Regions from separate parts of the Sinorhizobium chiapasense genome, predicted to be linked through region 1. Evidence: predicted binding sites of a transcription regulator. Region 1 holds the regulator's gene; the other holds the start of a gene.

Evidence for each region. The regulator LexA, encoded in region 1, represses DNA repair genes until DNA is damaged. The targets are predictions, from matches to a motif close to TGTTCNNNNTGTGTTCNG.
Region 2: the regulator LexA is predicted to act here: its motif matches at 8,504-8,521, upstream of RB548_RS12660 (ribonuclease T2).

Annotation. Positions count from the first base shown of each region.
Region 1 is NZ_CP133148.1:1,538,650-1,553,289, forward strand. It holds gene RB548_RS07440 (SDR family NAD(P)-dependent oxidoreductase) at 116-961, shown strand; gene RB548_RS07445 (SMR family transporter) at 949-1,275, opposite strand; gene RB548_RS07450 (SMR family transporter) at 1,272-1,628, opposite strand; tRNA gene RB548_RS07455 (tRNA-Asn) at 1,705-1,779, opposite strand; gene RB548_RS07460 (hypothetical protein) at 1,919-2,212, shown strand; tRNA gene RB548_RS07465 (tRNA-Cys) at 2,372-2,445, shown strand; gene lexA (transcriptional repressor LexA) at 2,740-3,459, opposite strand; gene RB548_RS07475 (LysR family transcriptional regulator) at 3,640-4,581, opposite strand; gene RB548_RS07480 (NAD(P)-dependent oxidoreductase) at 4,929-5,792, shown strand; gene RB548_RS07485 (mandelate racemase/muconate lactonizing enzyme family protein) at 5,835-6,938, shown strand; gene RB548_RS07490 (thiolase family protein) at 6,955-8,157, shown strand; gene RB548_RS07495 (Zn-ribbon domain-containing OB-fold protein) at 8,154-8,615, shown strand; gene RB548_RS07500 (acetate--CoA ligase family protein) at 8,624-10,792, shown strand; gene RB548_RS07505 (ABC transporter substrate-binding protein) at 10,836-11,852, shown strand; gene RB548_RS07510 (ABC transporter permease) at 11,918-13,645, shown strand; gene RB548_RS07515 (ABC transporter ATP-binding protein) at 13,670-14,640, shown strand, end outside.
Region 2 is NZ_CP133148.1:2,601,154-2,615,793, reverse strand. It holds gene RB548_RS12700 (NAD(P)/FAD-dependent oxidoreductase) at 1-846, opposite strand, end outside; gene RB548_RS12695 (L,D-transpeptidase family protein) at 1,132-2,508, opposite strand; gene RB548_RS12690 (DUF4432 family protein) at 2,827-3,669, shown strand; gene RB548_RS12685 (TIGR01244 family sulfur transferase) at 3,787-4,125, shown strand; gene RB548_RS12680 (cupin domain-containing protein) at 4,193-4,543, shown strand; gene RB548_RS12675 (thiamine pyrophosphate-binding protein) at 4,675-6,321, opposite strand; gene RB548_RS12670 (DMT family transporter) at 6,369-7,322, opposite strand; gene RB548_RS12665 (alpha/beta hydrolase) at 7,337-8,272, opposite strand; gene RB548_RS12660 (ribonuclease T2) at 8,541-9,314, shown strand; gene ettA (energy-dependent translational throttle protein EttA) at 9,433-11,082, shown strand; gene RB548_RS12650 (ArsR/SmtB family transcription factor) at 11,651-12,673, shown strand; gene metF (methylenetetrahydrofolate reductase [NAD(P)H]) at 12,676-13,611, shown strand; gene RB548_RS12640 (DMT family transporter) at 14,118-14,640, opposite strand, start outside.

The sequences.
Region 1 (14,640 bases):
TCGAAAGAGAAAAATGTGGGCAGGCGTTGCCGTCGGAGAGGTATTGAGCCCGGGCCGGGGGAGACAGCCACGGGTCTTGGAAGGCAAAGCCCTTCCCGATGGACGCGAGGACAAAATGACGACTGCATTCACAGCCCGACCCGAGCATGGACTGGTGTGGATAACGGGGGCGAGTTCGGGCATCGGCCGCGCCGTGGCCCTCAGGCTGGTGGAGGAAGGCTACTCGGTGGTCGTCACGGCGCGCAGCCACGAGAGGCTGGTGGCACTTCAGCATGAGGCGTCGGGCCCGGGTAGGATTGTCGTTCTCGATGGGGACGTCGCCGATCCGCGTGATATGGAACGTTTGCTGGCAGCCGTCGAATACGACCACGGGCGGGTGGCTCTGGCCGTGCTCAATGCGGGGGTGGCGATTCCGGTGCGTGGCGATGATCTTGGTCGGGAAGCCTTCGATAAGAGCTTCGCCGTCAATCTTCATGGTGTGGTCAATTGCCTCGTGCCCGTTGTGGAGCACATGAAGGCGAACGGGCATGGCCAGATCGCCGTCGTCTCGTCAGTGGCGGGATACTGCGGCCTACCGATGAGCGCCGCTTACGGAGCGACCAAGGCGGCGCTCATCAATATGGCGGAGAGCTTGAGGTTCGACCTCGATCGTATCGGCATCCGCGTGCAGTTGATCTGTCCGGGCTTTGTCGATACGGCCGCTTCGGCGAGAGGCAGGTTCCCGCGACCGGCGATGGTGAGCGTGGACGAGGCGGCGGAGCGCATATGCCTCGGCTTGAAATCCGGGCGCTTCGAGATCACCTTCCCGAAACGCTTTGTCTATGCCGTTAAGCTGCTGCGGTTCCTGCCTTATGGCGCCTACTTTGCGCTTCTCAACTGGCTCGTGCCGGGGCGTGCACCCGCCACCGCCGCAAAGAAAGAGCGCTCCGGTTCAAAAGGCAGGCCGCGTCAGGCGGTGTGAAGCACCAGAACCGCACCAAAGACCAGCGACAGGCCGACCCAGCCGACTGGCCTTAGCTTTTGGCCGAAGAAAAGGCGCCCGCAGATCGCGGTGCCGAAAATGCCGGTGGCGCCAAGTACCGCATAGGCCATGGCGAGTTCCATACCCTTAATCGCTTTCGCGAGCAGTGCGAAGGCGGCCAACACCAGGAGAATCGAAAGCGCGCCCCAGCCGCGCCGGGCAAAGCCGTTCGACTTCGTGGAGGCCAGATTCGCTGCGACGTCGAGAATGCCGGCCATAACCGCGAAAGCGAAATAGAAGCCATCGGCGCTCATCGGGCGGCTTCTCCCGCCGCTTCCTCTTGCTCGACCTCACCGGCGTTGACGAGCAGTATGCCTGCAACGGCCATCGACAGGCCCAGCATCTCGCGGCCGCTGAGTGCATGGCCGAAGACGAACACGGAGACGATCGTGATGAGGGCCACACCGGACCCTTCCCAGATGGCATAGGCGACGCCGACGGAGATCGTCTTCACGGCCTTGGCAAGGAACACGTATGAGAGTGCAATCGATGCGTACATGATCGCATGCCCGGCATAGGAGCCGGAGGCGGAAGCAGCTTTCATCGCCGTGAGGCCGGCGACCTCTGTCGTGATCGCGAGAACCAGGAAAAGCCATGCAACACGCATGAGGAACCTTCAGAGACTATGCCGACAAACGAAAAAAGAGCCACTCGGGCCTTTGCCGCGAATGGCTCTTTGAAACTGGCTCCCCGGGCCGGATTCGAACCGGCGACCTATCGATTAACAGTCGAGTGCTCTACCGCTGAGCTACCAGGGATCATCTGCGCCGCAGAAGTGAGGCTGCTAATACAAATGCTTTTTCGATTTGCCAAGCGGTTTTTCAAAAAAAATGACAACGTCCGTTGCGCGGCTGTGGAGAAGGCCCCAATTCTGGGGAGGAGCATGAAAGAGGAATAATGACGAACGGCAGGAAAGAACGACATTTCGGCATCGACCCGCAGACCCACGAGCTCGTCCTCGGCAAATGGCGTATGAACTTGCCCGACTCACCGGTGCTGCGAATTCTTGTTGGGACGCTCCTTGTGGTGGGCGGCGTATTGGGCTTCCTGCCGGTGTTAGGCTTCTGGATGATTCCTCTGGGGCTGCTCGTGCTTTCTCACGACATACCGGCCATCCGCCGTCGTCGCCGCAAGCTGGCGGTCTGGTGGGCGCGCTGGCGCGGCCAGCAAAATTCTTCCGACAAATCCTGAAAGGCACATGCGGCCGCGGGGTGCCAAGCGCGCATTAGCGGAGCGCTGGGGGGAACGTGGATGACCTGGCGCCGTCCCACCTTTTTCGAACCACTCCCCTTGCACTCCTCATAGATTCGTTCTAAACGCCGGCCATCGCTTGATCGATCGAGCGTGAGAGGCCTCGTGGCGGAGTGGTGACGCAGAGGACTGCAAATCCTTGTACCCCGGTTCAATTCCGGGCGAGGCCTCCAAAGCTTTTACTTCAAGAAAATCAACGATGAATGTGTAGCCGGACGCTGTGTGAGTGTTTGGCTTACGGCAAAACCGTTTGGCCCGCGCAAACGCGATTCGCGGCGATCAGTGCCATCATTAACGGATTGGCCCTCTGCAAGGCGGTAGAGCAGGGCCTTTGGTTTTGGCCACCCGAGTTGCAGTGTGATTTTCTCCAGCGCCGCGCGTCTGCTCAGGTGCGGAAAGGGCGCTGTAGCAATTTGAATCACTGCCGCAAGTCGCATTGCTGAGCCCGACTCACCAGCCCGTCTCAACTAGTGATAGCGGCGAATAAGGCCGACGAGCTTGCCTTGGATCTTGACGCGGTCCGGTCCGAATATCCGCGTTTCATAGGCCGGGTTGGCCGCTTCGAGCGCGATGGATGCGCCCTTTCTGCGGAACCGCTTGAGCGTTACCTCCTCATCGTCGACAAGCGCAACGATGATGTCGCCGGGATTGGCCGTGTTCGTGTTCCGAATGATCACGGTATCGCCGTCGAAGATACCCGCCTCGATCATCGAGTCGCCCTTGATCTCGAGCGCGTAGTGTTCGCCGTTGCCGATCATCTCGGCCGGGATGGAAATGTCATGAGTGTTGTTCTGGATCGCGGAAATCGGGACGCCGGCCGCGATCCGCCCCATGACCGGCACGGAAACCGATGCAGTATCGCTCGGTGGCGCCGATTTCGTCGTGGCGGCAGGCGCGGCAGGTGGCTTGCCCAGGCTGCCTTCGATCACGCTTGGCGAGAAGCCACGCCGTGGCTGCGGGCTCGTGGTGTAGGCCTCGGGCAGCTTGATGACTTCGAGCGCGCGCGCCCGGTTGGGAAGACGGCGAATGAAGCCACGCTCTTCAAGCGCGGTGATCAACCGGTGGATGCCCGACTTGGAGGCGAGGTCCAATGCGTCTTTCATCTCGTCGAAGGACGGCGGCACCCCGGATTCCTTCATTCGCTCGTGAATGAACAGAAGCAATTCCTGTTGCTTGCGGGTTAGCATGGCGCGTCACTCCAGAGTCGCGAAACAAATCAAGAACAGACACTATCTGTTCCATATGTGTTCCGCAAGTACCTAAAATTCCGTGAATTTCCCTGGCCGTTGCGAAATCCTCCGGCAAAGCGGGCGGTTGCTCCGCCGACGCCTCGCCGTGAACCACGTAAAGGGCGGGCTACGCCGGTTTCACATCTCCGTCAGCTTGGTGAGAGCTCCGGAGTTTGCGCGTGTTGCGGCTGTGATCTCCTGGATCAGGGCCTGGCTCGCCACCGGAATCGAGACGTCCGATCGGAAGATCAGTCCCACCTTCTGCGGCGGCACGAACTCGTGGATGTCGAGCTGAGCGGATATGTCGATCTCGACCAATGAACCTGTCTCGAGCTCGATGCGTACGGCGTCCTGGCGCACAAGGCCGATGAACTCGCTCTTCTGGAGAATGTTCTTGACGAACATCGGGGAGCCGCTGCGCAAAACCGATCTCTTGAATTCCATGCCTACAAGCTTGCGCAGCGCGCCTTCGAGATCGCGGTTGCCGGTCAATACCACCCAAGGATACTGCGCCAGTTCGTTGAGTTCGATCTGATGACCGTCAAGCATCGGGTGACCGGCGCGGACGACGAGGATCATGGAATCGAGATAGAGTTCGCTCTGTTCGACATCGGGTGGAAGGTCCTCCGGCTCGAAGAGGGTCGCGATCAGGAAATCGAGATCCCCCAGCAGCAATGGGCGGATCAGGTCGCTGCGGGTGCCATTGGCAATGTTGATGGTGAGGCGCCGCTCGTCGGTCACAAGTCTGAGGATCGCGAATGCCAGCGTGCGGCTGTCCGGGCCAAGCGGAGCGCCGACGTTGATCTCGCCTGATCCAAGTGTGCGGATCGCTTTGATATCGCTCTCCATCTTGCGCATCTCCGCCGCAATGCGCCGGGCATGATCGAAGACCGCCTCGCCGAAAGACGTAAGCGTGATGCCGCGCGGCCCGCGATCGAGCAGCGGCACTCCAAAAGCATATTCGAGCATCTGGATGCTTTTCGAAAGCGCCGGCTGGGAAAGATTGAGGCGTTGCGCAGCCTTGTTCAGGCTCCCCAGTTCAGCGACTGCAAGGAATCGATTGACCGAACGCAGATCCATATTTCACCTCCCCGAGAAACTGGATTTGACGATAATCAGTTCTAACTTTTGGTTTGAACGATATCAAATCATTCTTCTTGATTTTAGAACTTCCGGCCCGCAGACTTCGATCATTCCCGGCGGCTACCAACGATTTGCGCACGGGAAGGCCGAAGCGAGAAGTCCTTCAGGACGGGGTTGTACGAAGCCGTGAGGAGACGGCGTCGCACAACCGAAGCGACGGTCGAGGAGGAGCATTTCCGGACAGTCCGGATTCAATCATCGCCTGATCATGGTCGGCCTTCAGGGAGCGCGCCGCGCGTCCCAACGGTTTCGGCTGGCTTTTTTCAAGGCACGGGGAGGATTGCATGTCAGTAAGAGTTGGATTCGTGGGCGTCGGCGCAATGGGATTGGCCATGGCATCACACGCGCTGAAGGCGGGATTCGCAGTAGCGGCCTACGACCTCGACGCGGAATGTCTCGCCAAGGCGTCGGCCGCGGGTATCACGGCTGCGAAAGACCTCGCTGATCTTGCCACGATGGCCGACGTCTTCATCGCCGTCGTCGCGACCGATGACCAGTCGCGCGCCGTGACCAGGGAACTGGCGCTCCACGTCAAGAAGAGCTCGGTCATTGCGATCGCCGCCACCAACAATCCGGGCACGATGCGCGAACTCGGAGAGTATTGCGACAGCTATGGCGTAAACTTCATCGACGCGCCGGTTGTCTACGGCCTGGAGGGCGCGCGCGAGGGGACGCTGCTTTCGCTTTGCGGTGGCCGGGAGGACGCCGTCGAAATGGCGCGTCCGGTGCTGATGAGCTACAGCCGCGATGTTCTGCACGTCGGCGATCTCGGCTCCGGACAGCTCGCCAAGGCCTGCAATAATCTGCTGCACTGGATCCATTGTGTCGGCAACTACGAAGCGCTGCTCCTTGCCAAGCGCTACGGCGTCGATGCGCAGCGCATGCGCGAGATTCTGCTGAAGAGCCCCGGCTACAACAATACCTTGGAGCGCTGGGACGGAACCCGCTTCACCTGGCACGAGAAAGACATGGACGTCGTTCTCGACCTTGCGCAGGCGGGCGGGCTGGTGCTGCCGCTGAGCGGCCAGACAGACCAGCTCATCAAGTTGCTGTCGCCAGCCGATGTGCGCGACCTGCTCTACGGTCCCGAGGCTCACTATCTCGGCCGCCGCGTCGTTCCGTTCAACAGCGAGGCCCGAACCGCCTGAGAATTCTGCTCTGCCGACGTTTTGCGCAACGGGAGCTGAATCATGGAAATTGTCGCATTCGATATCGAGCCGGTGGTCCTGAAGAAGGACGATCCGGAATGGAAATTCGCGCTTGGCGCCAATCCGAACACGGAAGGCGTGATCCTGCGCATCGCAACGGCAGATGCCGAGGGGTTCGGCTATGCCTCGGCCACTGCCCATATGGGCTCGATCAAGTCCACGCTCGTTGCCGAACTCGGTCATTTCCGTCCCCTGGTGCTCGGCAGGCACGCTGACGAGATCGGCGCCATCATGCAGGGGCTCGACCGCAGGCTCCGTGGAGCTCCGCAGGCCAAGGCCGCTGTCGACTGCGCGCTCCACGACCTTCTGGCACGGACGCTGAATGTCCCGCTGACGACGCTGCTAGGCGGTAAACTGCGCAGCGAGGTGCCGATCCTGCGCATTCTTGCCATCAAGTCACCGGATGAGATGGCCGCTCAGGCGAGGCGCCTTGTCGACCAGGGATACCGTTACCTGAAGATCAAGGTGCACGGCCATGTCGACGAGGATGTCGCGCGGGTCGTGGCTATCCGTGCCGAGGTCGGCCCGCACGTGCACCTGACGATCGATGCCAACCAGTCATATTCGCCGAAAGATGCGGTAACCGCGATCCTCAAGATGGCGGATCATGGCATCGAGCTCGTCGAGCAGCCGGTGCCAGCCGAGGATCGCGAAGGCTTGTCGCTCGTGACGAGGATGGTCCCGATCGCCGTCGAGGCCGACGAGGCGGCAGGCTCTCTCGCAGAAGTCTACGACCTGGCAAAACACCGGCGCGTGGATGCGATCAGCCTGAAGATCCCGAAGCTCGGCGGGATCCGCAATACGCTCACGGCGGCTGCGCTCTGTGAAGAGGCGGGCATCCAGTACCGGATGGGTGCCGCTGTCGGCAGCCGGCTGCTCTCCTCCTTCGCCATTCACCTCGCCTGCGCACTTCCGGGAGCCGAATACGCCTGCGAGCTCGGCGAGTTCGAGCGGCTGCTCGGCGATCCCTTTGGCGGCCTGTCCGTCGACGGCGGAATGCTCCGACTACCGTCCGGCCCTGGAACCGGAGTGCAAAAGGCCGATGCCGGGGACAGGGCGACCGAGAATTACGAAGCTTCACGATGACGAAAGGATGACCGAGGTGGGAAAGCATGCATCTTCCGGAAAATACGCGATCGTTGGCCTCGGCGTTGTCGCCGGGCCGCAGCCGGACCGATCGGAACGAATGATCGCGGCAGAGGCGGCGAGGCTTGCGATCGCCGATGCGGGCCTGACAAGGGCCGATATCGGTGGCGCGATCGATCTTAGACGTACGGGCGGCGGCGGTGATCGCGCCAGTTATTCGGACGCCTTTACGCGTGTTCTCGGCATCAAGAACAATTTCTATTTCACCTGTGGGCGCGGCGGCGCGCTGGCCGGCCTCGGCATGGCTGCCACCATGTCCTATCTCGATAGAGGCATCGCGGACTACGTCGTGCTGATGGGTGCCGTGACGGACTGGTCGCAGTCGCAGGAGACCCGCAAGAAGGGGTTTCGCGGCATGGCGCATGCCGAAAAGCGTGGCTACTGGGGCAAGCCGCTCGGTGACTCCCGCGCCGTCAGCCACCATAGTTGGATGGCGGCTCGCCACATGGCCGTCTACGGCACGACGAGCGCCCAACTCGGCGCCATTTCCGTCGCCGAACGGCAATGGGCCTGCATGAATCCGGAAGCCAAGATGTATGGCCGGCCGATCACTGTCGAGGACCATCAGAACTCCCCGCTGGTCGCCGAGCCCTATCACCTGCTCGACATGAGCCAGGTATCCGATGGCGGGATCGCCTTTATCCTCACGACGGCGGACCGCGCCAAGGATTGCGCCAAGCCGCCGGTCTATGTGCTCGGCCAGGGATTTGGAGAAGTCTCCGCCGACTTGTGGTGGGAGAAGAAGAATTTCACCCACATGGCCGTCGAGCCAGCCAAGAAGCAGGCGTTCGGTCAGGCCGACATTACGCTTGACGATGTCGACTGTGCCCAGCTCTACGACTGCTTCACGGCAGAGGTCCTGTTCCAACTCGAGGACTACGGCTGGTGCAAGAAAGGCGAGGGGGGTGCCTTCGTCGCTGACGGCAACATGGCGCCCGGTGGCTCGATCCCGGTCAACACCGGCGGCGGCCTGCTCTCCTGCTACCACCTCGGCGATCTGACCGGACTGGCCGAGTCCGTCCGGCAGCTTCGCGGCGAAGCCGGCGAACGCCAGATCGAGGATTGCGACATCGTTCTCACCACCGGCCATGGCGGCGAACTCGTCTCTCCCGGCATGTGCTCCATCCACACCTGCACGCTGCTCGGGAGGCACGCATGAACATCAATCCGCAATCCTACACGGTCGACCTCGACTGGAAGAAGCCCTATCCTAGCATCGACCATGACAATGAAGCTTTCTGGGACGGGCTCAAAGAGCACAAGCTGCTCGTCTGGAAATGCAAGCAATGCGGCGCGGTCTACTGGCCGAAGGCCTATTGCCAGAACCACGACAACGAGCCCTTTGCCGCGAATTGCGAATGGACGGAGGCGTCCGGGCGCGGAAAGATCTTCGCCTTCAACATCCATCACTGGGCCTTCCATCCGGGGTTCAAGGAAGAGGTGCCCTACGTCTATGCGCTGATCGAGCTCGACGAAGGGCCGTTGATCAGCTCCCAGCTCGTCGGCGGTGACCTGCCGACCGACATCCACACAGTCGGGCAGACGGTCGAGATCGTCTACGAGGACCATCCCGCTCAGGGCTTCACGCTCCCCAAGTTCCGTGTCGTGAGGGAATGAGGAAACACATGGCTGGCCAGATACACTCCCTTCCTGCCAGGAGCCTGCTTGCGCCTCGTTCCGTTGCCTTTGTCGGGGTATCCGCCAAGGGTGGCGCTGGCAACAAGATGCTGAATTCGGCGCTGCGCTCCGGGTTCGCGGGCGAGATCTGGCCGGTCAATGCCAATGCCGGGGAGATCGCCGGCGTACCCTGCGTCCCCAGCCTCAGTGCGCTCCCTGCCGTGCCGGACTGCATCGTCATATCGGTTCCGGCCGAAGGCGTGCTCACGCTTGTCGAGGAGGCCGCATCGATTGGCGTTCGCGCCGCTCTCGTCGTGTCCGAAGGCTTTGCCGATGCGGGCACGCCCGAGGGCCGGGAGCGACAGGAACGTCTTCAAGCCATTGCGAAGGCTTCGGGCATGGCGGTCGCCGGACCCAATTGCATGGGTATCGCGACGCTCGCCCACCGGTTTGCGGCGACCATGGCCGACATTCCCGCAAAGCTCGATGCCGGCGGCATTTCGCTCGTCTCGCAAAGCGGCGGCCTGCTCAATGCGGTTGCCGAGCTCAGTGCCAATCGCGGCATCGGCATGAACTATCTGATCTCCATCGGCAATCAGGCGGTGCTGGACCTCGCGGACTATATCGACTTCCTTGCGGATGACCCGAAGACGAGCGTCATCGCCTGCATCATGGAGGGTGCCAAGGACGGGCGACGGTTCCGTGCCGCCGTCGAGCGGGCCTCGAGGGTCAAGCCGCTGGTCATCCTGAAGCTCGGCCAGAGCACCGCCGGCCAGGCCGCGACCTTCGCCCACACCGGCACGCTTGCCGGCCGGCACGAGGCGTATGAGGCACTGTTCCGCGCAAACGGCGTCGCCGCCGTTTCGAGTCTCGACGATCTGGTGGAAACGGCAGCGCTTCTTGCGACGGCGCCCCTGCCTGCGGGGAACCGTGTCTGCCTTCTGACGGTCTCGGGCGGCGCCACGTCGCTGATCGGTGACCTCGGCGAGCGGGCCGGCGTCACCTTCGGGCGGATCGACGAGGAGACCAGCCGCCGCGTCGGCGAGGCGCTCGGCGTCGCACGCGACTTCGGCAATCCGCTCGATACGGTCGGCATGCCGCGCCTGCGCCAGGATGGCGCGATCGAAGGCGTCGTCGGCGCGCTTCTCGATAGCGCCGAGATCGACGTCATCGGTCTTGTTCTCGGCATGCGCCTCGAGGGCGCCGAGAATCACGACAAGCTCGTCGGGCGCGTGGCCGAGATCGCCAGGACGGCAAGCAAGCCGTTGCTCGTCCTGTCCTTTATCTCGAACAGCCTGACCGCGCATTGGCGCGGCTATGCGGGAGAGAAGGGGCTACCGCTGGTCGAGGATGTCGAGCTCGGATTGCGCGCGATCCGCCACCTGACCGATTACGCGGCATTTCGGCACAACATGTCCGCTGGCCGCGAGCCATCGCAGACGCGCCGCGCGCCTGGGAATGGCCGCGCCGGCGTTGCCCTCAACGAGGCGGAAAGCAAGCGCATCCTCGGGCGGGCCGGCCTTCCGGTAACGCGGGAATATCTCGCAGCGACGCCAAAGGAAGCAAAAGCGCTGGCTGAAAAGGTCGGCGGCCGCGTCGCCCTGAAAATACAATCGCGCGACATTCCGCACAAATCGGATGTCGGCGGCGTCCATCTTGGCGCGACCGTCGACGATGCCGAAACGATGTCGCTGAAGATTTTGACGAATGCCAAAACGGCCTGTCCAGAGGCCGCCATCGACGGTATCCTCGTGCAGGAAATGGTTGGTGAAGGCGCGGAATTCATTATCGGCATGACGTATGACGAACAATTCGGCCCGCTGGTTGTCGTGGGCGGCGGCGGCGTAATGGTCGAGGTGTTCAAGGATGCAAGTGTCGGTTTGGCTCCGCTAACACGTCAGCAGGCCACGGAAATGGTCGCCCGGCTGAAGATTTCCGTTCAGCTTGACGGTTTCCGCGGCACTCCCCCACTCGATAGAGAAGCCCTGATTGATTGTCTCGTCGCGTTTTCGAACTTCGTGGCGTCGACCGATGGCCAGTTTGCGGCCATCGATCTCAATCCGGTCTTCGTTCGCATCCGCGGGAGGGGTGTGAAAATAGCCGACGCCCTCATCATCACCAGCGGTCTTTGGGAGGAAGACAATGAACAGACGGAGCCACATTACGCAGTCAGTTAGCTTATTTATGGCGTTCCCGCTCTTGGCGGGTCTCGGAACACCGGTGTTTGCGCAGAGTCAGGAGGAGATCCTGCATTATGCCGGTGCCGATCGAGAGAAGGTTCTCGCGGAAGGTGCTGCCAAGGAAGGCGAGCTCGTTGTCTATTCGGCAATGATCGCCGATCAGGCCCTGCAGCCGCTCACCGAGGCCTTCATGAAGAAGTATCCCTCGGTGAGCGTGACCTTCTGGCGCGGTGACTCCGAGGATATCGCGCAGCGTGTGCTTGCCGAAGAACGCGCCAACAATGTCGTCGTCGACGTCGTCGAAGGCACCAGCGTCAGCGAGAACCTGATCAAGGCCGAAGCGGTTCAGACCTTCACCTCGCCGATGCTCGATCAGTATCCGGATTCCTACCGCGATCCCAACCACCTGTGGGCCGCGACACGGGTGAGCTATTACTGCATGGCCTATAACACCGACATGGTGAAGGCGGCCGACGTTCCGAAGAGCTACGAGGACCTTCTCGATCCGAAGTGGCAAGGCCAGATCGCCTGGCGGATCGGCAGCGAGAGCGGCACGCCGTTGTTCATCACGAATCTTCGTTCCGCCTGGGGCGAGGAAAAGGCGGAAGACTACCTCAAGAAACTTTCGGCGCAGAAGATCGTGAATTTCGGTGCCGGCAGCGCACGCACGCTCGTCGACCGGGTGATCGCCGGCGAATATGCGATGGCGCTCAATGTCTTCTGTCATCATCCGCTGATCAGTGCGGAGGACGGCGCGCCCGTCGCGTCGCAGCTCATGAGCCCAGTCGCCTCGACGACGGCTACGCTGCTGATCCCGAAGAACATCCAGCATCCTTACGGCGCGGCGCTCTTTACCGATTTCCTCCTGTCGGAAGACGGTCAGAAGATCCTGCTTGGCGCGGACTATTTCCCCGCCCATCCGAAGGTGCTGCCTTCGGAGATGCTTCAGAAGATCGTGCCGCATGAAGTCGGCTACGAGGAAAACCTCGTTCGCCCGGAGGCGCTCGTCAACAACGGCAAAAAGTCGGACGAACTGTACCAGACGTATTTTAGATGATTGGAGCGAGGCCGCCGATCGGGCGGCCTCTCTGACCGGCAATAGACGAGAGAGTTCTAAGCGATATGAAAACGCTTCAATTATCCGCCGCAACGGTGCCGACGGTCAGGAAGATCAATTTTTCGCCCGTCGTGCTCATTCTGGCCGCCATTCTGTTGGTGCTCATCATTCCGCCGGCCGCCTACCTGGTCGCCTCGAGCCTCTACACGACCAATTTCGACGGTTCTTTCGATCAGTTCACCTTTCAGTTTTTTGCCGATCTCCTTCGCAATCCCTATTTCCTGCGAAGCCTCGTGCACACCGCCGTCTATTCGCTCGGTTCCGGCTGCGTCGGGATCGTCCTCGGTACTGTGCTCGCCATCATCGTCGAACGGACCAATACGCCGGGCCGCAAATATGCCTTCCTCGGTGCCGTCATCTCGCTTGCGATCCCGCACGTGCTCTACACCGTTGCCTGGCTCATGATTCTTGGCAAATCAGGCCCGTTCAACCAGATGCTGAAGGCGATGTTCGGGGCGTCGGCGCCGACATTCGACGTCTATTCGCTGCCAGGGATGATCCTGATTGAAGGCGTCGGATTCGTGCCGCTGACCTTCCTGATGATGTCCGCGGTCCTGCGCTCGACGGATGCCGCCTTCGAGGAAGCATCGATGATGAGCGGGGCAGGGCCGATCGCGACCTTCTGGAAGATAACTCTGAGGATGGGCATGCCCGGCGTGCTGGCGTTGCTGCTGTTGAGCTTTATTCGTGCCTTCGAATCCTTCGAGGTTCCGGCAATCGTCGGTCTTGCAGGAAATATCGAGGTCTTGAGCACGAGCATCTACCAGAGTTCGCGTGCGACAACGCCGCCGAATTTCGGTCAGGCCGGAGCCTATTCCGTCTGTCTGCTCGCGTTCCTTGCCTGCCTGCTCTATTTCTACGGGCGCCTTTCCCGGCACGCGCATCGGTATCAGACGATAACCGGCAAGGGATACCGTCCGCGCGTGATCGATCTCGGGCGTGGCCGCTATGTCAGCATGCTGGCCCTCGTCGCCATCCTGCTCTTGGTCATCGGCCTGCCGCTGGCGATCATCGTCTTCGTGTCCTTCCAACCCTTCTTCGGAAGTTTCAGCATCGCCAGCCTCTCGCGCTGGACGCTGAAGAACTACGCGACGGTGATCGGTCCAGGCTTTTTCCGCTCGACGCTCGTCAACACGCTGGTGCTAGGTACGATCACGGCGAGCCTTGTCGTGCCATTCACGGCCCTTTGCGCGTGGCTCGCCGTTCGCCGCAAACCTGCAGCATGGGTGCTTGACCAGCTCGCCACCGCGCCGCTGACATTTCCTTCGATCGTCATGGGCGTCGCTTTCCTGCAGGTCTTCGTCAATCTGCCGTTCCCGTTCTACGGGACGCTGAGCTCGGTGATCGTTGCTTCGGCCGTCGCCTATCTGCCCTACGGCATGCGCTATGCCTATGCCGGCGTGCTGCAGATCCATTCCGATCTCGAAGAGGCTTCGACAGCTTCCGGCGCGCCACAGATGCAGACCTTCATCAAGATCGTCCTGCCGCTGCTGTCGGCATCGATGATCAGTTGCTGGCTGTTCGTCTTCCTGCTTGCTGTGCGGGCCATGTCGCTGCCGCTTCTTCTCGTCGGACCCGGAAGCTCGCTCGTCGCCGTGAGCCTGTTCGATCTCTGGCAGAACGGGCAGGTCACCGAGCTCGCCGCCATGGGCACGGTCTGGGTTGCCCTCATGACATGCGTTAGCGGATGCTTCTATCTGGTGGCGCGCCGTTACCGGATTCTCACTGCATAGTCGCGTTCCAGGGAGGTGGATTTTATGCTGAGGGTTGCCAATCTCGTAAAACAATACATCAACGAAGCAGGGGAACAAAAAGGCGGGGTGTCCGGCGTCAGCTTCGACGTCAAGGAGGGCGAACTCTTCACGCTTCTCGGCCCCTCCGGTTGCGGCAAGACGACCACGTTGCGGTCGATCGCGGGTCTCGAACATCCCGATGGCGGGGTGATCCAGCTTGACGGCCGCGACCTCTTTGACAGCCGTTCCGATATACAGTTGCCGATGTACGAGCGCGACATCGGCATGGTCTTCCAGTCCTATGCGATCTGGCCGCATATGAACGTCTTCGAAAATGCAGCCTATCCCTTGCGCACCCGCCGCAACGGTCATCTTTCGCGCGAGGAGATCGAATCCCGCGTGATGCGCTCGCTCGAAATGGTCGGGCTTTCCGAATACCGCAACCGTTCTGCTACGAAGCTTTCAGGCGGGCAGCAGCAGCGCCTTGCGCTCGCCCGCGCCCTGGTGCGCGAGCCGAAGCTGCTGCTGCTCGACGAGCCGCTCAGCAATCTCGATGCGCTTCTTCGCGAGCAGATGCGCTCTGAAATCAAGCGCCTGCAGACCGAATGGGGGGTCACGACGATCTACGTGACCCATGACCAGAGCGAGGCGATGGCGCTTTCCGACCGGGTGGCCGTGCTGAACAACGGCGTGATCGCGCAGATGGGAACGCCCATCGATATCTACGACAGGCCGAGATGCGAGTTTGTCGCCAACTTCATCGGTCGGACAAATCTTCTGCGCGGCAAGCTCGCAAGTCAGGTGAGGGCAGGCGACATCGCCGCCGTTCACACGTCGATCGGCGCGATCAGATGCATGTTTTCCTCGAGCATGACGGCCGGCCACCAGATTTCCTTCGTCATCCGGCCGGAGAACATTGAGCTCCAGCCGCTCAACGGCATCGCGAGTGATGCGGCGCCGAACAGTGTCAACGGCCGCATTCAGGGCAAGGTCTT
Region 2 (14,640 bases), 1.1 Mb from region 1:
TTGACGCTCCGGCAAGATTCGCGTTGCGACCTTTTCGGGAAGCGGATTGGTGGCGAACTGGAAATAGGGGAGGATCGTCAGTTCCCGCGTATGCGCTTTCCACGGCACGTCGGCAACGAGGTCACCATAGGCGTTGGTCGCCAGAATGACGTGGCGGGCGGTAATGCTGCCTTGGCCGGCCTTCAGTTTCCACAGATCGCCCTGGCGCGTGGCGGCAACCAGCGGGGTGTCGGTAAAGATCCTGGCGCCAGCGGCGAGGGCTGCGCGTGCCAGCCCTCGTGCGTAGGCGAGTGGCTGGACCGTTCCGGCGCGACGGTCGAGCAGCGCACCGGCAAAGCCCTCGGCGCCGGAAAGCGCGTGCGTCCTGTCGGCGGAGAGCACTTCGACCGGTGCGCCGCGCTTCTTCCACTGCGCCTCGCGATCCTCAATGTCCTTCAGGCCCTCGGCACCGACAGCCATGTGGAGCGTGCCGTTGCGCACGGCTTCGCATTGCATCCCGTGTTTCGCGATCAGGTCGTAGACCAGCGACGGACCGTCGCCGAGTTCTTTCAACAGCCGGTTTCCGGCATCGGCGCCGAGGGTTGCCACGAGATCGTCCGGTTTTACCCACATGCCGGCATTGACGAGTCCGACATTGCGCCCGGAGCCGCCGAAACCGATCATCCGCGCTTCGACCACGGTGGCGTTCACGCCCTTTTCCGCAAGGTGCAGCGCGGACGAGAGACCCGTGAAACCGCCGCCGATGATCGCCACCTCGGTCGTCAGTTCGCCTTGAAGCGGGCCGGTTTCAGGCGCGGCCGGTGCCGTCGCATGCCAGAGGTTGGGGAGAGCACGCTCCGTTGCCATTGCGGACATTCCTTTGCCTTCGGAGCGGGATAAGGAAGGCCGGAAACTCCCTCTCTATCCTGCACCGATTGATCGTGATGGAAAATTCTTCGTCAGTGATAGAACCATTGTCGCGAAGTTTTTCATGACAATGTTTCATGAGGTCATGAAGTCGTGCAATGCCGGTTGGCCGCTGCAAAATGCGATCAGGAATACCGCCTGCACACGCCCTCTTGAATAAGTCGTCCTGCAGGACGACGAGAAAAGAGAGTGTGCCTTTCGCCGCGTGGCAGGCGCGTTACAGGATCAATCGACGAACTCGACCGTCACGCCCTTGCTCACCATCTTGCCGAGTTCGGTCGCGTCCCAGTTGGTGAGGCGAATACAGCCGTGGCTCTGCGTCTTGCCGATCTTCGACGGATCCGGGGTGCCGTGGATGCCGTAGGTCGGCTTCGACAGCGCGATCCAGACCGTGCCGACGGGACCGTTCGGTCCAGGCTGCAGGGTCAGGATCTTGTCGTTCGCGCCCTGCTGGAAGTTGATCTTCGGGTTGTAGGTGTAGCCCGGATCGAAAGCGATACGCTCGACCGACACGATGCCGGATGGCGAAGGCGTGTCCGACGAGCCAATCGTGGAAGGATAAGCTGCAACGAGCTTGTCGGCCTCATCGTAGGCGAGCACCTGCTTGCGGCTCTTGTCGGCCACGATCCGCGCGACCTTGCCTGCCTTGTTCGGGCCTGGATTGATGACCTTGATAATCGTACCCGGAATGGAAAAATCGACGCCGGGATTGAGTTCGCGCAGGTAGTTCTCGTCCATGTGGAACTTCTCGCCGAGCATCTCGGTCGTGGACGTGAAGGAGAGATGCGGAAGCATCGCCTTGTGGGCATAGTCTTCCGGGATCGCCGCGACATAGGGCCCGGCCGCGTCGGCAGCGGTGATCGTATAGGTGGTGATCGGCAGGCCGCCGTTGAAGCGCAACCGTTCGAGAATGTCTTCGGTGTTGTTCGGATCGAGCGTCTCGCCGGTTGCTTGCTGCCAGGCTTCGATCGCCTTGGTAACATTCGAACCCATCTTGCCGTCGATCACGCCTGGCGAGAAGCCTTCACGGTCGAGAAACACCTGCAGTGCGGTGATCTCCGCACGCGATTTGCCCTTCACCGAGATCGCCGGCGGCATCGGCTGCCTAAGCGGATCGTCATATTGGGGATCGTAGGCTGCCTGCTCGCTGCCATCGATCAGGCCCGGCAGGTTGTCCCGTAGTTCCTCGCGCTCCACCGGAGCCGGTTCGCCGTAGTCCGGGACCGTGCCGGTAAACTCGCCGGGCTCGGAATAGCCGTAGCCGCGGTCGCGGTAGCCGTCGTTCGAATAGACGTCGACGTCACTTTGCCGGCGGCGGGCTCTGCCGTAGCCGTCCGACGGCATCACTGTGGCGACAACATTGCCCCAGGGATCGACGAGCACAGTGCGGCCACGGTGGTCACGCATCGCGCGGACCTCGTCTTGTCCCGGCATATAGTCGAGAATTTCGCCGTTCGGGGTGACCAGGATCACGTCGCCGCCGCCGCGATAATAACCTTCCTGGGCAGCGGCAGGCGTAAGCTCCACGGCCAAAAGGCCGGCTGCGGCGAGAAGCGAGAGGCCGGTGCGGGTCGCAGTCGTCACGATAGAACCTGTTTTCATGATGATTGATCCGGGCGGTACATGCCGATTTGGACGTTAATGTGAAAAAAGTGAATCCATCGTGAACGGTTGGTTAAAATTCATCCTGACTGATCGGTTAACCGTAGTTAGATCGGTCTGGCGTCTGTTTCAACCGGGAAGAATGAGCAGACAAGGGCCTAGAAGGGATCCTCGCGCCGCATTCCTCCTCCATCTATGTCGGTAACGCTCGCGAAGCCGGATTGTTCAGCCGGAAATTATCATGCTCGGAGCGTTTTGTTTTGCCTTATCATGCATTTGCAGCCGCGCGCGATTCGCGTGTGCCAGCCGGGGCAACGGATGGAAACGACCTTGACCAGCACGCGTAACGGCGTCCCTTGCCACCTCCTGTTCGATCGCTCATCGGCGCTCGATATTGCCGCCTTTGTGGTCGATGGAACTGACCTTTCTCCAGGCTCAGCGATTCCGTCCGATGGTGACCCGCGGATCGATCATGCGCTCGCCGGATTTCTCTTTACCTGCGGTCCCGATCACATCCGCCATCCCGAACCCGTCGAAGGCCGCGACGACGGAACGCGCTACCCTCTGCACGGTTCGCTTGCAGGCACATCCGTCATCCGGGCGGAGATGTCCGCAGACGGCACATGTTGCGAGGCTCTGATCGAGGTGGCTCTTGCCTGTGGCGGCAAGGCGGCGGTCGAGCGTCGATGGTTTGTGAGCGAGAACGGGCAAAGCGTAATGCTAGAGGACCGCGTGACGAACATCGGTGCCTCGGCCTTCGCGCCGATGATGATGTATCACATGAATATCGGCGGCCGGCTGCTCGGACCGGAAACGCATATTGTCAGTCCTTCACTCGAGAGTGGATCGCTCTGCTGGCAGTTCGGCGAGGGCGAGAGCGCCCATTTCTGTATTCCGGCGCATGACGAGGACGGCTGGTCGGAGGTATCGCTGGCACCCTTGCCGGGGCTCGGCGGGCAGCGGCTTGCCGTTCGGTTTCGTGTGGACACGCTGCCGTTCCTGCAGATGTGGCGCTGCCAGCGTGGCGGGGCCAATGTCATCAGCATCGAACCGGCGTCGCATCGCCTGGCAAAGCGAGTGGAGCTGGCGGCATCGGGCGAACTCGGCGTTATCGAGCCAGGCCAGGCGCGCGGCTATGCGCTCGCCTTCGCGGTGTCCTGATCGATCGCAATGCCAGAGTGGGCTGCGGGCGGAAACACCTTCCCTACCGCTCCTGCGATTGACGCCGCCTGACGCCGGGCCTAAATCAAGGCAACACCGTTCAGAGGAAGCATCATCATGGACATTCGCCAGATCAACGATGAATACTCGGTCTCCGGCCAGATCACGGTCGAGGACCTCGATGAGATCAAGGCGCTCGGGTTCAAGTCCATCGTCTGCCACCGCCCGGATTTCGAGGTCCCTGATCAGCCGACCTTCGATGCGATCGCCGCGCGCGCCGCCGAGCTGGGTCTGGAAATCACGCATATTCCCGTGGGTCCGATGGGCGTGACCGCCGATGCGGTGACCCGCATGGTCGATGCACTCGACGAGTTCCAGCGCCCGATGCTCGGCTATTGCCGTTCCGGCGCCCGCTCCACCGCAGTTTATCAGCAGACGCAGCATATCCGCAGCTGACAGGATCGCCTTGCCGCCTGCCGCCGCGGACCGCCGGCGCGCGAACGCGAGATTGGGAGGATGCCGCATGACCGGAGCATACCTGATCAACCGTGACCAGTGGGCCGAAAAGCCCGACGTGTGGCAGGGCGAATTCGAGGGTGGCCCTTACGGAGCCGGCGTTTCGGTCATGTTCTACACAACCGACCGGATCGGCGGCGGCCCGAAATTGCACCGCCATCCCTATCCGGAAACCTTCATCGTCCGCTCCGGTCGTGCGCTCTTCACGGTCGGCGACCAGACGATCGAAGCGGAGGCGGGGCAGATCGTCGTTGCGCCCGCAAACGTTCCACACAAGTTCGCCAATCTCGGGCCGGGTCGGCTGGAGACCACCGATCTTCATGTGAGCGGCAGCTTTTCCACCGAGTGGCTGGAGTAGGCGGGAAGGACCGATCCTCGGCGGATCGTCTCTCTTCGAGCGCTGAGAACGCCGTCAAGCCGCGATCGTGTCCCCGCGCCGCCCAGGCAACGCGGGTCTCCGCCGTGTGGTAATGCAGGCCGACCGGCCCCTCAACCGTTGCGAATTTCGGTGAGCGTTCGCGTGGGCGTAATCGCTTCCGGATCGAGTTTGATCTCGATGATGGCCGGCTTGCCGCTGGCGCGTGCCCGGAGGAATGCGTCGGCAAATTCTTCGGTCCGCACCACGGTTTCGCCGTGGCCGCCATAGGCGCGCGCAAGTGCCGCAAAATCCGGGTTGGTAAGATCCGTCGCGCTGACGCGGCCGGGATATTCGCGCTCCTGGTGCATGCGGATCGTGCCGTAGATGCTATTGTTGATGACGAGCACGATGATCGGCAGCTGATAGCGGATGGCGGTTGCGAACTCCTGCCCGTGCATGAGGAAGCAGCCGTCGCCGGCAAAACAGACGACTTCGCGCTCCGGGTGGAGTTGCTTGGCCGCGACGGCCGCCGGCAGGCCGTAGCCCATCGAGCCTGAAGCGGGGGCGGCCTGGGTTCCATAACGGCGGAAGCGGTGGAAACGGTGCAGCCAGGTGGCGTAGTTGCCGGCGCCGTTGGTGAAGATCGTGTCCGGCGCGGTATTCGCCTCGATCCAGTTCATGATCGGCCCCATCTGCACGTCGCCGGGACCCTTTTCGGGCGGCGTCGACCATTTGAGATAGGCCTCGTGCATGGTCGCGGTGCGCGCGGACCACGTAGGTTCGCCCGCAGGTGTGAGGTCGCCGAGCGCCGCCACGAAATCGCGCGGGCTCGCGGCGATCGCCAGATCCGGGCGATAGACGCGGCCGAGTTCCGCGGGGTCCGGATGGACATGGACCAGTGTCTGCCTGGGGTAGGGGACGTCGATCAGCGTGTAGCTGGACGAGGGCATCTCCGAAAAGCGACCACCGACGAGCAGGACGAGGTCGGCCTCCTTGATTTCCTTCGCCAGCGCGGGGCTGATGCCGATGCCGACATCGCCGGCGTAGACCGGATTCAGGTGATCGAAGAGCATCTGGCGACGGAAGGAGCAGCCGACCGGCAGCCTCCATCGCTCCGCGAAACGCTGGAACCCAGTCACGCTTTCGGCGGACCAGCGCGTGCCGCCAAGGATGGCAATCGGCCGTTTCGCGGCTGCAAGCAGTTCCTCGAGCCGGGCGATCTGGCCCCGGCCCGGATGGCTTTCGACCGGCTGGTAGGCGCGAGCCAGAGGGGCCTCGGTGCTCTCAGTCAGCATGTCCTCCGGAAGCGTCAGCACCACCGGGCCCGGCCGGCCGGACGTCGCGACGGCAAAGGCGCGGGTCACGAATTCAGGGATGCGCGCCGGGTCGTCGATTTCTGCCACCCATTTCGCGACCTCGGTGAAGGCGCGGCGATACTCGATCTCCTGGAAGGCCTCGCGCTCGCGTGCGTCGCGCTGCACCTGGCCGATGAAGAGGATCATCGGGATCGAATCCTGCCTGGCGACATGAAGCCCGGCCGAGGCGTTGGTGGCGCCGGGGCCGCGGGTCACCATGCAGACTCCGGGTTCGCCGGTGAGCCGCCCCCAGCAGTCCGCCATCATCGCCGCGCCGCCTTCCTGCCGACAGACGATGACCTCGATGTCGGTGTCGTGGAGTGCGTCCAGGACCGCCAGATAGCTCTCTCCCGGCACGCACGAGATGCGCCTGACGCCATTTGCGACCAGCGCCTCGACAACCAGCTGACCACCCGTTTTCATCCAAACACCTCCCAATGCTCTTCTTATCCTATCCGTTTACAGACGCCTCAGATCGCCGGCGAGACCGGTGCGATGCTTGCCGTCTTCTCGGCCTTGCGCTCGCGCCAGATGATATAAAGACCCGAGCCGATGATGATCGCGATGCCCAACCACTTCAGCGCGTCCGGCAGATCGCCGAAGACCAGCCAGCCGAAGATCGTCGCCGAGACGATTTCGAGATATTGCAGCGGCGCGAGCACCGAAGCCGGGGCGGCGCGATAGGCATAGACACCGAGCACGCCCGAGATCGTCGCGGTGACGCCGACGCCGAGCAGGTATAGCCACGCGTTGCCCTCTGGCCAGACGGGATCGAACACGCTCGAGCCGCTGCCTTCGCCGAACGAGAGCAGGACAAGGCAGAAGAGACCGCCCCAGATGCCGGCGTGAAACTGCATCGACCAGGGGTCCTCGTTCTGCGCGACCATGCGGGTCACGAGCAGGAAGACGGCTAGCCCGAAGGCGGCGACGATCGGCAGAAGCGCGATCAGGCCGACCTCCTGCATGCTCGGCTGGATGACGAGCAGCGCACCGAAGAAGCCGACGGCGCAGGCGGTGTAGCGCCGCCAGCCGATCGTTTCCTTGAGGAAGATGCTGCCGAGAATCGTGAGGATGATCGGCTCGACGAAAAAGATGGCGATCGCGTCGGCCACCTCCATCACCTTCAGCGTGGTGATGAAGGAGAGCATGGTCAGCACCAGAAGCCCGCCGCGCAGCGCATGCAGCGCGCTCTTGCGCCAGGTGAGGTCGAAGAGGGTGCGGCGGACGAGGACGACCGGCAGGATGAAGACCACCTGCAGCAGGAAGCGGACGGCGGTGATCTCGGCCGACGGAACCGTGGCGATCGCGAGCTTGGCGAAAATATCGATCAGCGGCGAGATCAGAACGGCGATGACCATCAGCGTCAGGCCGTAAGAAATGCGGTCGTGACCGGCGGCGGTTCTGGGCAGGGAGAGGTCGGTCATGGTCTTCCGTCTCGTCAGCGCTTCCTATCGACCGCCTTCAGGCACCAGGCGGCGAAGTCTTCGGTTGCCTCCTCCCGGCCGATCTCGTTGAGCGTCTCGTGGCGCATCCCGTCATGGATTGTAATCGTCACGTCAGTCATGCCGCGCGCCTTCATCCGCTCGGCGAGCCAGCGAAGGGCGCCGCCGTTGAACGTCGAAGGATCCGCACTGCCGCCGACGAGATGGACGGGCAGGTCGACGGGCAATCGCGCCAACCGATCCGCGCGCGCACCGGCGAAGGCGAATTTGAACACGTCGATCCAAAGCGATACGGTCGCATCGAAACCGCAGAGCGGATCGGCCACGTATTTGGCGACTTCGCTTTCGTCGCGCGACAGCCAGTCGGCATCGGTCTTCCGATCGGCGATCGCTTTGGCCCAGACGCCGAAGGTGAGCTTCGAGAGCAGCGGGCTCGGTACGTCCGAGCCCTTCAGCATCCTCTCGATCGCCAGTATTGCCTGACCGCCTCGGCCGGCAAGGCCCGGGCGGAAATTGGAGTTCCAGACGGCGAGGGCGTCATAAAGCCCTGGATCGGCTTCGGCGGCGTTGAGCGCGATCAGGCCGCCCATCGAGTGGCCGAAGAGAACAACCGGCAGGCCCGGGTGGTTGGCAACCGCCATGTCGCGCATCGCCCGTACGTCCGCGATCACCTTGGCCGCCCCATCGCGCTGCGCGAAGGTCGCAAGCGGGGCATCCGGCGCCCGGCTCTCCCCATGGCCGCGATGGTCGTGTGCATAGACATGGAAGCCGTGTGCCGCCATCGCCTCGGCGAAACGCGCATACCGGCCGGAGTGCTCAGCGAGCCCATGGCAGACGATGAGGATGCCCAGCGGCTCGGTGGAGGCCGCGAAGTGTCGCCAGCCGAGCGTAGCACCCGTCGGGCTTTGATGCGTCCTCACCTGCCCGAACATGCCATGCCCCCGGAACAATCGTCAGACTCTCGCGTGCGGGTTGCCAACGGAGCGTCCGTTGCGCGAACCGGAAGCACTTTCCAAGACGCTCTCAGCGGAAAATGCACCGGCCGATATCAAATCGATTTGCGCCGCAAAGGCAATCGCTGCTTGTTGCTTGTTGCGCATAAGGTCACAACGAATCCGGAAATGAGGATTAGGGGTTGCAATTTTCGCGCTTTCGTCGATATTTGTTCTCGTTTTGTTTTCCTGTAGGAGGCTATTTGAAATGCGGGCGAGGGCGAAAACGAATCTTGCGAGAGTTGCGACACTCATTCTGGGGCTGGGACTCTCGTCCTTTGCCGCAGCCGAGGAGGTGTCGTCGGTCGAAACGGCGGGAGCGGCAGGCTCCGGCAAGACGCAATATGTGCTGGCGGTCAGCTGGCAGCCGGGATTTTGCGAGACGCGGCCGAACCGCAAGGAATGCGCGGATCAGACGGCCGATCGCTTTGATGCCACGCATTTCTCGCTTCACGGCCTCTGGCCGCTGAAGAAGAGCTATTGCGGCGTCGAGGCGGAGCTCAAGGCGCGCGACCGGAAGGGCGATTGGCTGGAATTGCCGAAGCTTGCCATGGCCGACGAGACAGCTGCGCGTCTGCTTGTTGCCATGCCGGGGGTCAAGTCCGGCCTCGATCGCCACCAGTGGCTGCAGAGCGGCACGTGCCAGACGGCAAAGGCGGAAGATTATTTCAGGCTGCAACTGCGCCTGCTCGGTGAATTGAACAATTCCGCTGTACAGGATCTCTTTGCCGACAAACTCGGCTCCGAGATCGACGAAAGCGAGATCAAGCACGCCTTCGACCAGAGCTTCGGTGCCGGGGCCGGCGACCGGGTGCGCATGCGTTGCCAGTCGGTCAACGGCCGCAGCGTCATCACCGGTTTCACCATCGGACTTTCCGGCGACCTCTCGGGCAAGGGCAGTCTTGAGAGCCTGATCCGGGCGGCCGGGACGACCGAGTTCAAATGCGCCAAGGGGATCGTCGACGCCGCCGGCCGCGGTTGATCCGCGAGGGTTGCTTGCCGGAAGGGATTGGCGTGGGCAGGCCTTTGGCGGATTGCCCCGCCACCATAATTCGCCTACATAGCGGGCAAATTTCCCTTCCGATGCGGAGCATTCCCTTATGGCACGTCAGTTCATCTATCACATGGCCGGGCTCAACAAGGCCTACGGCAACAAGAAGGTTCTGGAGAACATCCATCTTTCGTTCTACCCGGACGCGAAGATCGGCATTCTCGGTCCCAACGGCGCCGGTAAGTCGACAGTCCTCAGGATCATGGCGGGCCTCGATCATGAATATACCGGCGAAGCCTGGGTCGCCGAGGGCGCAACCGTAGGCTATCTGCCGCAGGAACCGCAGCTCGACCCTGAGAAGACAGTGCTCGAGAACGTGATGGAAGGGGTTGCCGCCAAGAAGGCGATCCTCGACCGCTACAACGAACTGATGATGAACTATTCCGACGAGACGGCGGAAGAGGGCGCCAAGCTCCAGGACATCATCGACAGCCAGAACCTCTGGGACCTAGACAGCCAGGTGGAAATGGCGATGGACGCGCTGCGCTGCCCGCCGGGCGACGCGGAGGTCACCAATCTCTCGGGTGGCGAGAAGCGCCGCGTCGCGCTCTGCAAGCTCCTGCTGGCGCAGCCGGATCTCCTGCTGCTGGATGAACCGACCAACCATCTCGATGCCGAGACGATCGCCTGGCTCGAAAAGCATCTGCGCGAATATCCGGGCGCCGTGCTGATGATCACCCACGACCGCTACTTCCTCGACAACGTCACCGGCTGGATTCTCGAACTCGACCGCGGCCGGGGCATTCCCTACGAGGGCAATTACTCCGCCTATCTGCGGGCGAAGGCCAAGCGCATGGCGCAGGAAGGCCGCGAGGAGGCAACCCGCCAGAAGGCCATCAGCCGCGAGCAGGAGTGGATTGCGTCGAGCCCGAAGGCCCGTCAGGCCAAGTCCAAGGCGCGTATCCGCGCCTATGACGAGCTGGTCAAGGCGGCGGCAGACCGGCGTCCGGGCGACGCGCAGATCATCATTCCCGTTGGCGAGCGCCTTGGCCAGGTGGTCATCGAGGCGGAAAACCTCTCCAAGGGCTATGACGACCAGCTGCTGATCGAAGGCCTGAGCTTCAAGCTGCCGCCGGGCGGCATTGTCGGCGTCATCGGCCCGAACGGCGCCGGCAAGACGACGCTCTTCCGCATGATCACCGGCCAGGAGCAGCCGGACGACGGTGCATTCCGCATCGGCGAAAGCGTCCAACTCGGCTACGTCGACCAGAGCCGCGACGCACTCGACGGCAACAAGACCGTCTGGGAGGAAATCTCCGGCGGCAATGACATCATCAAGCTCGGTAAGCACGAGGTCAATTCGCGCGCCTATTGCTCGTCCTTCAACTTCAAGGGGGGCGACCAGCAGCAGAAGGTTGGCACGCTTTCGGGCGGCCAGCGCAACCGCGTGCATCTCGCCAAGATGCTGAAATCCGGCGGCAACGTGGTCCTGCTCGACGAACCGACCAACGACCTCGATACCGAGACGCTGGCCGCACTCGAGGACGCGCTCGAAAACTTCGCCGGTTGCGCGGTCATCATCAGCCACGACCGCATGTTCCTCGATCGTCTGGCGACCCATATCCTCGCCTTCGAGGGCGACAGCCATGTCGAGTGGTTCGAAGGCAACTTCGAGGATTACGAAAAGGACAAGATCCGCCGCCTCGGCCCCGATTCAGTCAATCCGAAGCGGGTGACCTACAAGCGCCTGACGCGGTAAGGCGCCGCCGAGCGGCCTTTAATGGGTGGGTTGCCTTCAGCGCCGCGCGTCTTATCAGACGCGCAAAGGACGCCGCAGCAGGGCAGCGGATCATTGCGTTTTGCCCGCCCTCATTCCTGTGCTTGTCACAGGACCAGTGCGTCCGAGTCCTCGGGCGCAGGGGACGTCCTGTTGCCCCGTAGCGCGAGATGCGTCCGGAAAGTCGCGCACGCTTTTCCTCCTCCACGCTACAGCGCCGCGCGTCTTATCAGACGCGCAAAGGACGCTGCAGCACTTTGAATTGCTGCATGTTTTCATCCTTAAATCGGCTACGATTTAAGGAAACATGCAGTAGTCACTCACGGCGCAGACGCGCCGTGAGTGGATTCCTGTGACGAGCACAGGAATGAGGAGCGAACGGCGCGGCTTAGGCCGCCGAGGATAGAGGTGCGGCGTCCCAACTGTCCGATGGCGCCGGGGCCGCTTGGCTTTGTTTTCTAAGCGTCATTCGTTTGTCCTTCCGCGCAAATTCGCTTGCGCACGTCTCGCAAATCACATAAAGATATCTTTATGTGTTGATGGGGAGGCGATAGTGAGCCGCGGAACGCTTGGATTGGACGCGTTGGTCGACGTGCTGAAGGCGGCGGGTGAGCCGACGCGGATGCGCCTGCTTGCCTTGCTGTCCGCCAGTGATCTTACCGTGACCGATCTTACCGAAATTCTCGGGCAATCGCAGCCGCGTATCTCCCGGCATCTGAAGCTGCTTGCCGAAGTGGCGCTCATCGATCGCTATCAGGAAGGGGCATGGGCCTATTTCCGCCTGCGGCAGGAGGGAGGACGCGTCGCGCTGGTGCGCGAACTGCTCGCAGCAGCCGCGGCCGAAGACGCCATCCTTGCCAAGGATGCGACGCGGCTCGCGGTGCTGAAACGCCAGCGTGCCGAGAAGGCGCAGGCCTATTTCAGCCGCAATGCCGCCGAATGGGATGAACTTCGACGGCTCCATGTCAGCGAAGGCGATGTCGAAGCCACGCTGAAGGCGATGGTCGGCGAGGAACCGGTCGAAAGCCTGCTCGATCTCGGCACCGGCACCGGTCGTATCCTGCAGCTTTTCGAGGGCATCTACCGGCGCGGCATCGGCGTCGATGCCAGCCGCGACATGCTTGCCGTCGCGCGCTCCAACCTCGACAGGGCGGGGATCACGAAGGCTTCCATCCGCCACGGCGATATCTTCAACCTGCCGCTCGACGGGCAGGCTTTCGATCTCGTGACGATCCATCAGGTGCTGCATTTCCTGGAGGAGCCCGAGGCGGCGATTGCCGAGGCTGCGCGTATGCTTGCGCCCGGCGGCCGGCTCGTCATCATCGATTTCGCACCGCACGGGCTCGAATATCTGCGCGACGAGCATGCCCATGCGCGCCTCGGCTTCTCCCATCAGGCGATGGCCGAGTGGCTGCAGAAGGCCGGCCTCGCGCTCGAGGAAACAACCGACCTCGCGCCGGAAGGCGCGGACGAGGGCAAACTGACAGTGACGATCTGGCTGGCGCGCGATCAGCGCGTCGCCGATCACATCGCCGATATGCCGCGTCAGCGCGTTCAGGCAGGGGGAGTTTAGGAATGACGACACGGACGCTCTATCCGGCCGAGCGCGGCAATCTCAGGCTGTCATTCGAGTACTTTCCTCCGAAGACCGACGAAATGGAAGTACAACTCTTCCAGACGGCGGCCGACCTTTCCGTTTTCAATCCTGCCTTCGTCACCGTGACCTACGGCGCCGGCGGGTCGACGAAGGCCCGCTCGCTGACGACCGTGAAGCGCATGATCGGCGAAATGAGCATCGGGAACACGGCGGCGCATCTGACCTGCGTCGGCGCACCGAAAACCGAAGTCGATGCGGTGATCGAGGAGTTCCTGGCCTTCGGCGTCCGGCATTTCGTGGCGCTCCGGGGCGACCCGCAGGGCGGCATCGGCAGCGCCTATAAGCCCTTTCCGGGCGGTTATGAAAACGCCGCTGCCCTTGTAAAGGCCTTGCGCGCCCGTGGCGACTTTGAAATCTCGGTTTCGGCCTATCCGGAGAAGCACCCGGAGAGCCCGGACGTCGCCGCCGATATCAACATGCTGAAGCGCAAGGTCGACAACGGCGCGACACGGGCGATCACCCAGTTCTTCTTCGACAACGACGACTTCGAACGCTATCTGGAGCGGGTGCGAAAGGCCGGCGTCCAGGTTCCGATCGTGCCGGGGATCCTGCCGATCAACAATCTCGCCCAGGTGCAGAAATTCGCTGGATTGTGCGGTGCGCAGGTTCCCGAGGCGGTCGTTTCGCGGCTCGCCCATCTTGAACACCAGCCCGCGGAGCGGTTCAAGGAGGCGACCCATATCGCCGCCGAACAGATTGTCGATCTCGCCCGGCGCGGCGTGCGCGATTTCCATCTCTACACGATGAACCGCTCGCCGCTTGTCACGGCGGTCTGCGATCTTGTCGGCTTTGAGCGTAGGCCGGTGCAGGAGACTGCTGTCGAGCTTCCGATCAGGGCGGTCGCGAGCGCGTAGACCCGCCAAGTTCGAGCAAAGATAAAGCCCATGAACGGATCGGCGTTCATGGGCTTTGGTTGTTATCGCAGCCTGTAGACCGGATACTCTCCGAGTGGCCTGCCTGACAAATCTTGCTGCAAATGGGTTTTCCGGAAATTAAAGTCCCTGTCTCGGTTTGGACTTTTCAGCGGCCTCGCTCAGACAAAAAGCATTACGGCCACGAATGCGAACGCTGCACTGATCATGAGGACATTCAACGAATGTGTAAGTCCCATAAGCTGATCCTCCCTGCGTTGACGGGTAAAACATAGGGCGAAAAAACGGCGTGTGAAAGCGAAACTTGTGCTGCGCTGCGAAAGACGGAGCATCACAAAATGTTGTTCACAGGTATAAGCAACGGAAATTGTTGAATTTTTCATCTTGCCACATTTTTTTCACAATTGCTTCGCGCGGGTTAATGTAACCGCTTGTAATGCTGCGTGAGCGTCTCGGAAGGCGATGGCGAAGCCATTTTTGATTCTGTTTCAGCTCGAATATCGGAGCTTCAGGGCGCGCCCGTCGAGCACGGCGAGGCCGGCTGCGATGAGCGCCATGCCAGCGATGTCCACCGCCTGCAGTGTCTCGCCGAGAAAGAGATAGCCAAGCAGTATGGCGCTCGGCGGCACGAGCAGCGTCACGAGCGAAGCGTTGGTCGCCCCAGCCTCCGCCATGATCCGGAAATAGAGAATATAGCCGTAGGCGGTGGAGACGAGCGCAAGGCCAAGGATCGCGAGCACGGCGGCCACCGGGGGCATGGGCAGCATCCAGGGCGTATCGGCAAGGGCGGCGATCGGTATCATCATCAGTGTCGACGCCGTCAATTGTCCGGCTGCCGTCACCGGCGGCGCCAGACTGCGGAAGCGCTTGCCGTAGGTTGCCGCCAGGCCGTAGCTGACGGCGGCCAGCACCGGCAGGACCAGCGCCCAAAGCGGGATCGTAGACGAATGGCCGAAAAGGCCCGAAAGTGCACTCGGCCCGATGAGCACGATGGTGCCCGCCAGTCCCAGC